DNA from 2 places in the Duganella sp. genome. Region 1 is predicted to be linked to the other one. Evidence: predicted binding sites of a transcription regulator. Region 1 holds the regulator's gene; the other holds the start of a gene.
The links. The regulator FNR, encoded in region 1, switches genes on or off when oxygen is low (the NO sensors DNR and NnrR bind a similar motif). The targets are predictions, from matches to a motif close to TTGATNNNNATCAA.
Positions count from the first base shown of each region.

Region 1 (5,818 bases):
TGACCGACAAGGACTGGCTGTTTGGCGGTTCGCCGGAAACCATCAAGGAAACCATCCTGCACGGCCGCGTTGGCGCCATGCCGCCGATGGGCGCCGCGCTGGGCGGCGACAAGGATGTGGAAAACGTCGCCCACTACGTGCTGAGCCTGTCCGAGTCGACCCACGATCCGATCAAGGCCGTGTTCGGCAAAGAGAAGTTTGGCGCCTGCATGGCTTGCCACAGCGCCGGCGGCAAGGGCAACCAGACCCTGGGCGCGCCCAACCTGAGCGACAAGATCTGGCTGTTCGGCGGCAGCCCGGAAACCATCATGGAAACCATCCGCAAGGGCCGTACCGCCACCATGCCGCCGTTCGAGGACTTCCTCGGCGACGCCAAGGTGCACGTGCTGGCCGCCTATGTGTGGAGCTTGTCGAATCATCCCAACGAACCGGCCGCGACGCCAGCGGTAGCTGAAAAATGAACGCCCCGCAGCCCCAAGTCATCAAGATGTATGCCGCGCGCGAGGAAATTTACCCGCGCGAGATCGACGGCCGTTATGCCCGCCTGCGCTGGCTGTTTGTCTGGCTGACGCAGCTGGCGTTCTACTGCACGCCCTGGCTGCAGTGGAACGGCCGGCAGGCGCTGCTGTTCGATCTGGGCGCGCGCAAGTTCTACATCTTTGGCCTGGTGCTGTGGCCGCAGGATTTCATCTACCTGGCGCTGCTGCTGATCATCAGTGCCTATCTGCTGTTCCTGGCGACGGCGGTGGCGGGGCGGGTGTGGTGCGGTTTCACCTGCCCGCAAACGGTGTACACCGAAATCTTCCTGTGGATAGAACGCCGGATCGAAGGCAAGCGCAGCGCCCGCATCGCGCTGGACCGCCAGCCGGCCTCGTTTGCCAAGTACGGCAAGAAGACCGCCAAGCACCTGGCCTGGGGCGCGGTGGCCTTGTGGACCGGCTTCACCTTCGTCGGCTACTTCACGCCGATCACCAGGCTGATGGGCGAGGTGGCGACGCTGAACTTCGGCCCGTGGGAATGGTTCTGGGTGCTGTTCTACAGCTTTGCCACCTACGGCAACGCCGGCTGGATGCGCGAGCAGGTGTGCAAGTACATGTGCCCGTACGCCCGCTTCCAGAGCTCGATGTTCGACCGCGACACCCTGATCATCACTTACGACAGCAAGCGCGGCGAGCCGCGCGGGCCGCTGTCGAAGACCGCCAACGGCAACGGCGGCTCGTGCATCGACTGCTCGATGTGCGTGCAGGTGTGCCCGACCGGTATCGACATCCGCAAGGGCCTGCAGTACGAATGCATCGGCTGCGCCGCCTGCGTGGACGCCTGCAACAGCGTGATGGACAAGACCGGCCAGGCCCGCGGCCTGATCCGCTACAGCACCGAACGCGCCATGGAGGACCATCTGACGCCGACCGAGATCCGCCTGCGCGCCTTCCGGCCGCGCGTGAAGATCTACACCGCCGTGCTGGGCCTGATTGTGCTGGCCACCGGCGCCGCGCTGTATCTGCGCACGCCGCTCAAGCTGGACGTGATCCGCGACCGCGGCTCGATGGGCCGCGAAGTGGAGGACGGCATGATCGAAAACGTCTACCGCCTGCAGATCATGAACACGTCCGAGCAGGCCCATGTCTACAAGATCGCCGTCAGCGGCATCGCCTCGCTGACGCAGGTGAGCGCCGACCAGGTGCCGGTGGACGCCACCGAGACCAGGGCTTATCCGATGCGCCTGCGCACCGCGCACGGCGCCGGCCAGCCCGGCTCGAACAAAATTGAAGTCACCCTGACCGCAGTCGACGATCCATCGCTGCATGTGAAAGAATCCGCGGTCTTCATTGTGCCGCGCTAAGGAGCATCATCATGACGACACTGACCATCCCCGTCACACCGTGGTGGAAGCAGCGCTGGCCATGGCTGCTGGCAGCCGGCCCCGCCATCGTGGCGGTCGGCAGCATCTACACCGCTTACCTCGCCATGTCGGCGCCCGATGCGCTGGTGGTGGGCGATTACTACAAGCAGGGCAAGGCCATCAACCAGGATTTGCGGCGCGACCATGTGGCCTCGCAGCTGGGCCTGTCGATGGCGCTTGGCTACGACGCCGCCAGCGGCACCCTGAGCGGGCGCATCAACCGCAAGGATAGCGGCCCGCTGCTGCTGCATCTGTCGCACGCCACGCTGCCGGAAAAGGATATCAAGCTGGTGCTGGTGCCGGATGCGAACGGCAGGTTCAGCGCCAACCTGCCGCTGCTGGAACGCAGCCGCTGGATCGTGCTGGTGGAAGGGCAGAAGCGCGAGTGGCGCCTGGCCGGCGCCTGGAGCTGGCCGGCGCAGCGCGGGATTGCGCTGCTGCCCGACTGATCAGCCGCAGGTTGCCGTCCCGGCCGTGATGGCCTTCAGCATGCGCGGATCGAGCAATTCGATCTCGCGGTTGCTGACGCGCAGCAGGCCTTCTTTCTTGAACTTGGACAGCAGGCGGCTGATGCTTTCGATGGTCAGGCCCAGATAATTGCCGATTTCCTCGCGCGACATGCGCAGCTGGAAAGTATTCGGCGAATAACCGCGCGCCTCGTAACGCGACGACAGGTTGATCAGGAACGCCGCAAAGCGCTGGGTCGCCTGCATATTCCCCAGCAATAGCATCACGCTTTGCTCGCGCGTGATTTCCTGGCTCATCATGCGGTGGAAATGGCGCAACAGGGTCGGCATTTCCGCCAGTAGCTGCTGCAGGGTGGAGAAGGGAATTTCGCACACTTCGCTGTCTTCCAGCGCGACCGCGGTGCAATGGTGCTGGTCGGCGCTGATGGCATCCATGCCCAGCAGTTCGCCAGCCATCTGGAAGCCGGTGATCTGCTCCGCGCCCTCGCGGTTGACCTGGTAGGTCTTGAAGTGGCCCAGACGGATCGCGTACAGGTTCTGGAATGGATCGCCGATGCGGAACAGCGTGCCGCCGCGCGCGACCTTGCGGCGGCGGCCGATGATCTGGTCGAGCCGCTCCATGTCGTTGTTGTCCAGCCCCATCGGCAAACACAGCTGGTGCATGCTGCATGAAGCACAGCTGGCCTTGAGGATATCGATGGTGGCGCCGGGAATAACCAGCGAAGGAAGTTCTTGTATCATGCGGTTAGTGTAGCCCATCACGTGCGATTTGGGCGCCTATTCCGCAGTCATCCAATCAGGTATTCGCGCGCCATTTGCCTTGCACGATGCAAGCGGCTTTTCACCGCCGCCACCGATTGGTTGATCTCGCCGGCGATTTCCGCAATCGACATTTGCGCGAAGTCGCGCAACAGCACCACTTTCAGGTAGTCGGCCGGCAGCGATTCCAGCGCGCGGATCAGTTCGACGCGCAAGCCGGCCGTGTCCTGGCTGGCCAGCCACTGCTCGGCGCGTTCGTCATCCCAGGGATCATGGCCCAGCGCGCTGCGCGCCAGCCGGTGGCACTCGCGCTTGACCACCTGGAACAGCCAGCCGGAAAACGCCGCCAGCATGCGCACCGACGATAGCTTGCGCGACAACACCAGCAGCGCTTCCTGCACGGCGTCGTCGACGTCGCCGACCAAGCAGTTGCGCTGGGCGTAGCGGCGGATGTCAGGCTGGCACAGCCGCAGCAGCTGCGCCAGCGCCGCCGGATCGCCGCGCCGGGCGGCGTCCAGCACCGGCATGTGGTGTTCCGCAAGACTCATTATTTTCCTTGTTTATCCAGGCGGCGGCCAACCATGGCGCACATCGGACAAAAGCCGAACAGGCCGGACGCGACGATGCCGGCCGCCGACAAGGCCGCCACCGTGCCCCACATGCCGCCCAGCAGCGCCAGCGCCGCCGCCGCCACGATCAGGCCCGCCACCACGCGCAGCACGCGCTCCCAGCCGGGTACATTTTTAACGTAAAACATTGTGCTCTCCTATCAGTGATCGAGGAAGTCCCTCGGCAGCTAAGAGGGGGCTGGCCGCGATTCGGATTCGCGCTATCGAAAATATTTTTAAATTTTTTTAAAAAACCTATTGCGTGCGATTTAATTGCTCGCTATGATTCACCCATCAACACATCGAACGCGACTTAATCGCTAACTAATCAACGAAAGGAATCACCATGAAACGCACGCTGATCGCTACCGCCCTGCTGGCCGCCACCGCTTTCGCCCACGCCGCCACCCCGGCCAACGACACCACCATCGTGCTGGTCCACGGCGCTTTTGCCGATGGTTCCAGCTGGGACAAGGTGATTCCTATCCTGCAAGCCAAGGGCTACAAGGTGGTGGCCGTGCAGAACCCGCTGAGTTCGCTGGCTGACGATGTCGCCGCCACCCAGCGCGTGGTCGATGCGCAAACCGGTAAAGTAGTGCTGGTTGGCCACTCGTGGGGCGGCACCGTGATCACCCAGGCCGGCACCAGCGACAAGATCAAGGCGCTGGTCTACGTGGCCGCGTTTGCCCCGTCGGAAGGCGAAGCCACCGGCAACCTGGGCAAGGATTACGCGGTGCCGCCAGGCATCGCCACCCTGCAAGTCGATGCCACCGGCTACGCCTGGCTGCCAGCCGATTCGGTGGCCAAGAACTTTGCGCAGGACGTGACGCCGGCCCAGGCGGCGCTGATTACCGCCACCCAGGGCCCGATCGCCCTGAAGGCCTTCGGTGAAACCACCACCGTGGCGGCCTGGAAGAACAAGGCCAATTACTACATCGTGGCCAGCCAGGACCGCATGATCGCGCCGGAACTGGAACAGGCGTTTGCCAGGAAAATCAACGCCATCACCACCACCCTGCCGACCGGCCACGTGCCCATGGTGTCGCAACCGGCCAAGGTGGCGGAAGTGATCCTGGCCGCAGCCCAGCGTTAATCCGGTTTCATCCGCGGCGAAAAGCCAGCGTGCCCCGCGCACGCTGGCTTTTTCTTTCTTGCCAAGGTAAGCCTTTGATAGGAGAATCGGTCCAGCCCCCATACATCAAGGATGATATGAAGCCTCTCGGCATCAAGGCTAAAGTCGCCCTCGCCACCAGCATTACCTCGGTCCTGATGATCGGGCTGGTCACGCTGGTGCAGACCCAGCGCATGCAGGAAGATTACAAGCGGGTGTTGTTCACGCAACAGACCGCGCTGATCAACCGCACCGCGCAGGATCTCGACGACAAGCTGACCATGCTGCTCGATATCATCGCGCTATCGGCCCGCAACCAGCCGGCCAACCTGGGCAACTCGGCTGAAAAGCTGCGCGAGTATTACCAGAACCGCGCGGTGCTGGCCCTGTTTGACGATTTGCTGGTGATGAGCCCGCAGGGCAAGATCATTTCCGACCTGCCGCTGGTGCCGGGCCGGGTCGGCATCGACGCCTCCGACCGCGCCTACTTCAAGACCGTGATGCGCACCCACAAGCCGCTGATCACCGAACCGCTGATCGGTCGCGCCAACAAGCAGCCCATCGTGCAGATGGTGGCGCCGGTGCTGAACGACAAAGGCGAGGTGGTGTGCGTGCTGATCGGCGTGCTGCGCCTGTACAAGGACAACCTGCTGGGCCACCTGCGCACCGCCAAGGTTGGCCGCAGCGGCTATTACTTCGCGCTGACCCGCAGCGATAACCCGGTGTACGTGCTGCATCCCGACATCACGCGCCTGCTCAAGCCGCGCGCGGCCAACGCCAACCCGGCCACCAACCGCGCGCTGGAGCAAGGCTTCGAGGGCACGGTGATGGGCATGGGCGAAGGCAAGCCCACCCTCAACAGCTATAAAAACCTGAAATCGGTCAACTGGCTGCTGGCCACCTCGCTGCCGGCCGAGGAGGCGTTTGAGCCGTTCGAGGGCGTGATCAAGCGCGTGCTGGTGTGGAGCGG
Region 1 is NZ_JBCNLB010000007.1:29,056-34,873, reverse strand. It holds gene ccoP (cytochrome-c oxidase, cbb3-type subunit III) at 1-461, shown strand, start outside; gene ccoG (cytochrome c oxidase accessory protein CcoG) at 458-1,843, shown strand; gene ABDW57_RS14545 (FixH family protein) at 1,855-2,352, shown strand; gene fnr (fumarate/nitrate reduction transcriptional regulator Fnr) at 2,353-3,111, opposite strand; gene ABDW57_RS14535 (sigma-70 family RNA polymerase sigma factor) at 3,159-3,677, opposite strand; gene ABDW57_RS14530 (DUF2892 domain-containing protein) at 3,677-3,886, opposite strand; gene ABDW57_RS14525 (alpha/beta hydrolase) at 4,084-4,830, shown strand; gene ABDW57_RS14520 (response regulator) at 4,947-5,818, shown strand, end outside.

Region 2 (5,818 bases), on a different contig from region 1:
TGATAGACGATATCAAACCGTCTGTGGTCGGCATCGGCAGCCTCCAGCAGACGCGCGGACCGGCGGTCAGCTTTATCGGCACGGGTTTTGTCATCGATGACGGCCTGACCGTGGTGACGGCCGCCCACGTGGTGAACGACCTCGTCAATAACGGCCAAGGCGCGACGCTGGGCATCCTGGTGCGCGGCGCTGACAATGCACAATTTCGTCCTGCCACCCTGACCTTGCTCGACAAGACGCATGACCTGGCGCGCTTGCGCATCAAGGGAACCGCCCTGCCCGCCTTGAAACTGGGCGACTCCAGCAAAGTGCGCGAAGGCAAGGCGCTGGCATTCACCGGCTTCCCGTTGGGCATGGTGCTGGGATTGCAGCATGTCACACATCGCTGCATCGTATCCGCCATCACGCCGCTGGCAACGCCGGCCATCACCGCACGCCAGCTGGACGCCAAAACCGCACGCCAGCTGCAAAAGCCAGGCTACGCCGTGTTCCAGCTGGATGGCACAGCCTATCCGGGCAGCAGCGGCAGTCCACTTTTTGATCCGGACAACGGCGAAGTGGTCGGCGTGGTCAACATGGTGTTCGTCAAGGGCGTGAAAGAATCCGCCATCAGCGCGCCCAGCGGCATCACCTACGCCATCCCGGCCAATTATCTCAAGTCTTCCCCGTGACCAGGCGGCCGGTGATACCCGGCTCATCCCAGGTGGGGAAAAAATAGGGATAAAACGATCGTTCGCTGCCATGCTGTTCCATCAGGCCGCCAAACTTGCGTATCTGTTCGCCCATGTAATCCAGTTCCAGCCGCAGCAGCACCGCCGGCGCGCCCACGCGCGAACATTCGCGTTCGCCGCCAAAGTCGCGAAAGCCCAGCATGCGCTTGTAAAACATGACATGGCGCGGATTAACCTCGATCACGTAATCGGTGTAGCCGTGGATATTCCGCGCGTAGATGTAGGAAATGTGGATCAGCGCTGCAAACACGCGCTTGGAAACGCCCTTGTCGATGGCCAGCCGCGAAGGTTCGCACAGCCGGCGCTGCTGGGCGCGTAGTTCATCGAGCTTGTCGCGGAAATTTTCATCGGCCGGCAGGCCTATTTCATCGTTATCCAGGCACAGCGACATGGTGCCGACGGTTTCCCCGCCGGTTTCAGCGAACAGCGTGATTTTATTGGGCGAGTGAACCACGCTGGGCTCCACCGCATAGCCCCGCCAGCCATACATTTTTTTCAGCAGCAGGCTGGCTGCTTCGCGGCGGCCTTGCGAATTGGCCATGCGTATGTGGAAGATTTGCTGATCCAAGGGATGATCCAATGCGGCTTCGGCTTTGCCCTCGCCGACCACGAGGTCGCGGAAATCGTTGCTGACCTCAAAAGAAACAATAGCGTCGTCATGGTGCACGGTAGGCTTCCTGTGTCGTGGTTCATAGCCTTCAGACCTGCCGCTCAGATAGAAAGTTCCCGCGAAATTGAAAAATTTTCGTTGCGGCTAGAACCAGCCTTCCGGTATCACCAGGATATCGCCCGGAAGTATAGCAACATTGGCGGAAATATCGCCGTCGCGCAGCAAGTCCTGCAACCGCACCGGTACCTGTTGCCGCTTGCCGTCCACCATGCGGATGATGTTTGCCTTGTTGCCAGCGGCAAAATCGGTAATGCCGCCCACCGCGATCAGGACATCCATTAGCGACATGCCTTGCCGGTATGGCAGCGCCTGCGGCCGCGCGGCCTGGCCGATCACACGGATTTGCTGGTTGTACGGGCCAACAAAGCTGGTGACGATCACGGTCACCATCGGCTGCTGGATGTATTTGCTGAGTGCCTTTTCGATATCGCGCGCCAGCTCGGTGGACGTTTTGCCGGCCGCCTGCAAATCCTCGACCAGCGGGGTGGTGATCTTGCCGTCCGGCCGCACCGGCACGCTGAGCGATACCTCGGGATTGCGCCAGACATTGATGTTGACCGTGTCGCCAGCGCCGATCTGGTAATCGCCCTGCAACGGCATGGCGTCGGGCGCTTCCAGGGAAACCTGGTGGGCGCAGCCGGCCAGCAGCGCCAGAGATAAGCAAAGCAAAGCACGCATGATGAATCCTCCTTGCTGCCATGATTCAGAAATCGCGCCAGCCTCTGCTTGATATGCCTCAACGACTGCCCAGTTGAGAAAAATATAATCGGAATTCCCTGCGGCCCGCGTCTAGGAGAACTGGAACATGGAGGAGTTAATTAGCCAGCTGATATCCAGTCTCAAGGGCATCTGGAAATACCGTTGGTACGCCATTTCCGTTGCCTGGCTGGTGGCGATTGCCGGCTGGGCCAAGGTGACCCTGCTGCCGGACGACTACCAGACCAGCGCCCGCGTGTTTGTCGACACCCAAAGCATTCTGAAGCCCCTGCTGGCCGGCATGACCAGTGTGCCAAACATCGAGCAGCAGGTGGCCATCATGAGCCGCACCTTGCTGAGCCGTCCGAATGTCGAGCGCGTGCTGCGTATGGTGGACATGGACATCAATGCCCGCACCGCACGCGAGCAACAGCAGCAGCTGGAGGAATTGATGAGCAAGATCCGCATCAACAGCGCCGGCAACGATATCTACACCATCACCTACAACAACCGCAACCCGCGCATGGTGCGCGAAGTGGTGCAATCGCTGCTGACGATCTTCGTCGAAAGCAGCTTCAAAGGCAAAAGCGGCGAGACCCGCAAGGCGGTGCAATTCATCGATGACCAGATCAAGGCTTACGAAGACAAGCTCACCGCCGCCGAAAACAGCGTCAAGGAATTCCGCCTGAAAAACAATGGCCTGCTGCCGCGCCAGGGCATCGATTACAGCAGCCAGCTGATGCAATCGTCGGATGCGCTGAATGCCGCCCGGCTGGAACTGGCCGAGGCCGAACAGGCGCGCAAGGCCATCAGCAATCAGATTACAGGAGACGAGCCCATCCTTGGCGCCGATCTGAACCCGGCCAGCATCGACAACCCCGAGCTGGATGGCCGGATTTCCGCGCTGAACAAGAGCCTGGACGCGTTGCGCATGCAATACACCGAGCTGCATCCGGACATCATTGCCGCCAAGCGTCTGGTGGGCCAGCTGGAGGCGCGCAAAATCGAGGAAAGCAAGCTCAAGCAGAGCAGCGATCCCGGCAAGAACTACAGCCCCATGCTGCAGCAGCTGAAGGTGGCGCAGACCGAGGCCGAGGCGCGCGTGGCCGCCATCCAGGCACGGGTGCAGGAATTCACCTTGCGCCATCAGCGCCTGCTGGCACAGGCCAACGCCGTGCCGGAGGTGGAAACCGAACTGGCCCAGCTCAACCGCGACTACCAGATCAACAAGGATAACTACGAAAAACTGATCGGCCGGCGCGAGGCCGCCAAGCTGTCCGGCGACCTCAGCTCCACCACCGACATGATGACCTTCAAGATTATCGATCCGCCCACCGTCCCCTACCTGCCAATCGGCCCCAACCGCGTCCTGCTGTACACCATCACACTTGGCGCGGCACTGCTGATGGGGGTGGCGGCAGCCTTGCTGATCAGCCAGGTGCGCCCGACCTTCCTCAGCCCGGCAGAGTTGCGCGACCGCACCGGCTTCAATGTATTAGGCACGGTGTCCATGAACTGGACCGGCAGCGAGCAAAGCAAGCGCCGTCGCGGCAAGTACTTGTTTGGTGCCGCCCTGTCCAGCCTGTTCCTGGCCTACGGCGCCGTGCTGGCGGCCAATTTCTTGCGTTACTAGGAGGAACGGCATGCGCCAAGTCGACATCAATCTGGCCCGTCTGCATCAACTGGGCATGGTGACGCAGGATGGCGGCCGCACTGCCGTGGCCGAGGATTTTCGCATCATCAAGCGTCCCCTGCTGCGCAATGCGCGCGGCGACCATGATGTGCAACCTGTCCGCCACGGCAACCTGATCGTGGTCACCAGCGCCATGCCGGGCGAAGGCAAGACTTACTGCGCCGTCAACCTGGCCATGAGCATTGCCATGGAGATGGACATTACCGTGCTGCTGGTCGACGCCGACGTGGCGCGCCCGTCCGTGCTCAAGGTGCTGGGCCTGCCGCCCGAGCCGGGCCTGATGGACATCCTGCTGCGCGACAAAACCAGCCTGGCCGACGTCATCCTGCGCACCAACGTGCCGACCCTGAGCATTTTGCCGGCCGGTCGCGCCAACAAGCACGCCACCGAACTGCTGGCCAGCCGCAACATGAGCCTGCTCCTGACCGAGATTGCCGAGCGCTACGCCGACCGCATCGTCATCTTTGATTCACCGCCGCTGCTGATGACCACCGAAGCCAGCGTGCTGGCGGCCCAGATGGGCCAGGTGCTGATGGTGGTGGAGTCCGAGCGCACCAGCCAGCACGCCGTCAAGGAAGCGTTGCGCCACATCGAGCGCTGCCCGCACATCAATCTGATCTACAACAAGAGCACCGCTTTTCCGGGCACCGAATACTATGGTTATTATGATTAGCCTGAGGCCGTGCGGCGCCTCCCGCCGCTTGCCCCTGCTGGTGCTGCTGACGATCCCGGCCGTTGCAGTTCCGGCCGACTGGAGCGTCACGCCCACCGTGCGCGTGCGCAGCAGCTACAGCGACAATATGAACCTGGCGCCGGCAGCGCAGGCACGCAGCCAGTTTACCAGCGAGTTGTCGCCCGGCCTCCAGGTCAGCACCGATGGGCCGCGGCTGCAACTGGCGTTGTCCTATACGCTGCAGAAAGTGGTCTATACCCGCCAGCCCGAACGCAGCGCCCAGCAGCTGGATGCCAGCGGCCATGCCGAAATCCTGCCGGACTGGCTGTTCCTCGATGCCCGCAGCAGCATCAGCCAGCACAATGTGTCCGCTTTCGGACCACAGCTGCTTGATCCGGTCCAGGTGACCGGCAACAGCAGCACCGTCCACAGCACGGCCGTCAGCCCCTACCTGCGCCACTATTTCCGCGGTCTGGCCACCGCCACCCTGCGCTACGATCATCAGCGCGTTGGCAGCGGCCGCCTGCTGGACGTGCGCACCGATGCCGCCAGTCTGCTACTGACCGGCGACAATGGCGGCAAGGGCTGGAACTGGGACTTGAGCCTGCAGCGTACCGAGATGGATGATGCCGCACTGGCACCCGTCACCATGAGCAATGCCACGCTCACCCTCGGTTATCCGTTTAACAGCAGCTTGTCGGCTTTTGTCACCGGCGGCTACGAAAAGCAGGACTACCATTCCGTCAGCGCCCAGCCGCAGGGCCAGTTCGGCACGCTGGGCGGCATCTGGACGCCTTCGCCGCGGACCCGGCTGTCGGCCAGCATCGGCCGCCGCTACTTCGGCAAGACCTACAGCCTGGACGCCAGCTATCGCCTGCGCAATATGCTGTGGACGCTGGATTACAACGAGGACATTACCACCACCCACGCCGAGTTTCTCAGCATTCCGCCCACCGGCCTGAGCGACTTTTTGTATGAACTCTGGGCCACGCGCATTCCGGACCCGCAACTGCGTCTGAAAACCATCCAGATCTTCCTGGCCATCTCGCAAATGATGGGCAAGGATGGCAACGTCAATTTCTTCAGCCACCGTTACTATCTGCAAAAGCAGGCACGGCTGTCGGGTGTGTACAGCACACCGCGCAGCGCGCTGTCCCTGCACCTGGCCAGCACCGGACGCACCGCGCAGACCAGCAACGCCATCGACAGCGTCCTGCTGGGACCGGATCAACTGACGCTGACCGACCGCACGCGCCAAACCAGCGTCCAGCTGGGCTGGAACTGGCGCCTGTCCGCACGCGGCAACCTGACTGTGGGGGGCAGCCACAGCCGTGCGAAGTCGCTGACCACGGGCC
Region 2 is NZ_JBCNLB010000011.1:91,524-97,341, reverse strand. It holds gene ABDW57_RS18545 (serine protease) at 1-671, shown strand, start outside; gene ABDW57_RS18540 (long-chain N-acyl amino acid synthase) at 655-1,398, opposite strand; gene ABDW57_RS18535 (XrtA/PEP-CTERM system exopolysaccharide export protein) at 1,486-2,079, opposite strand; gene ABDW57_RS18530 (XrtA system polysaccharide chain length determinant) at 2,207-3,730, shown strand; gene ABDW57_RS18525 (XrtA-associated tyrosine autokinase) at 3,741-4,463, shown strand; gene ABDW57_RS18520 (TIGR03016 family PEP-CTERM system-associated outer membrane protein) at 4,456-5,818, shown strand, end outside.
Region 2: a site for FNR is predicted at 2,128-2,141, ahead of ABDW57_RS18530 (XrtA system polysaccharide chain length determinant). Genes of this name have one in related genera too.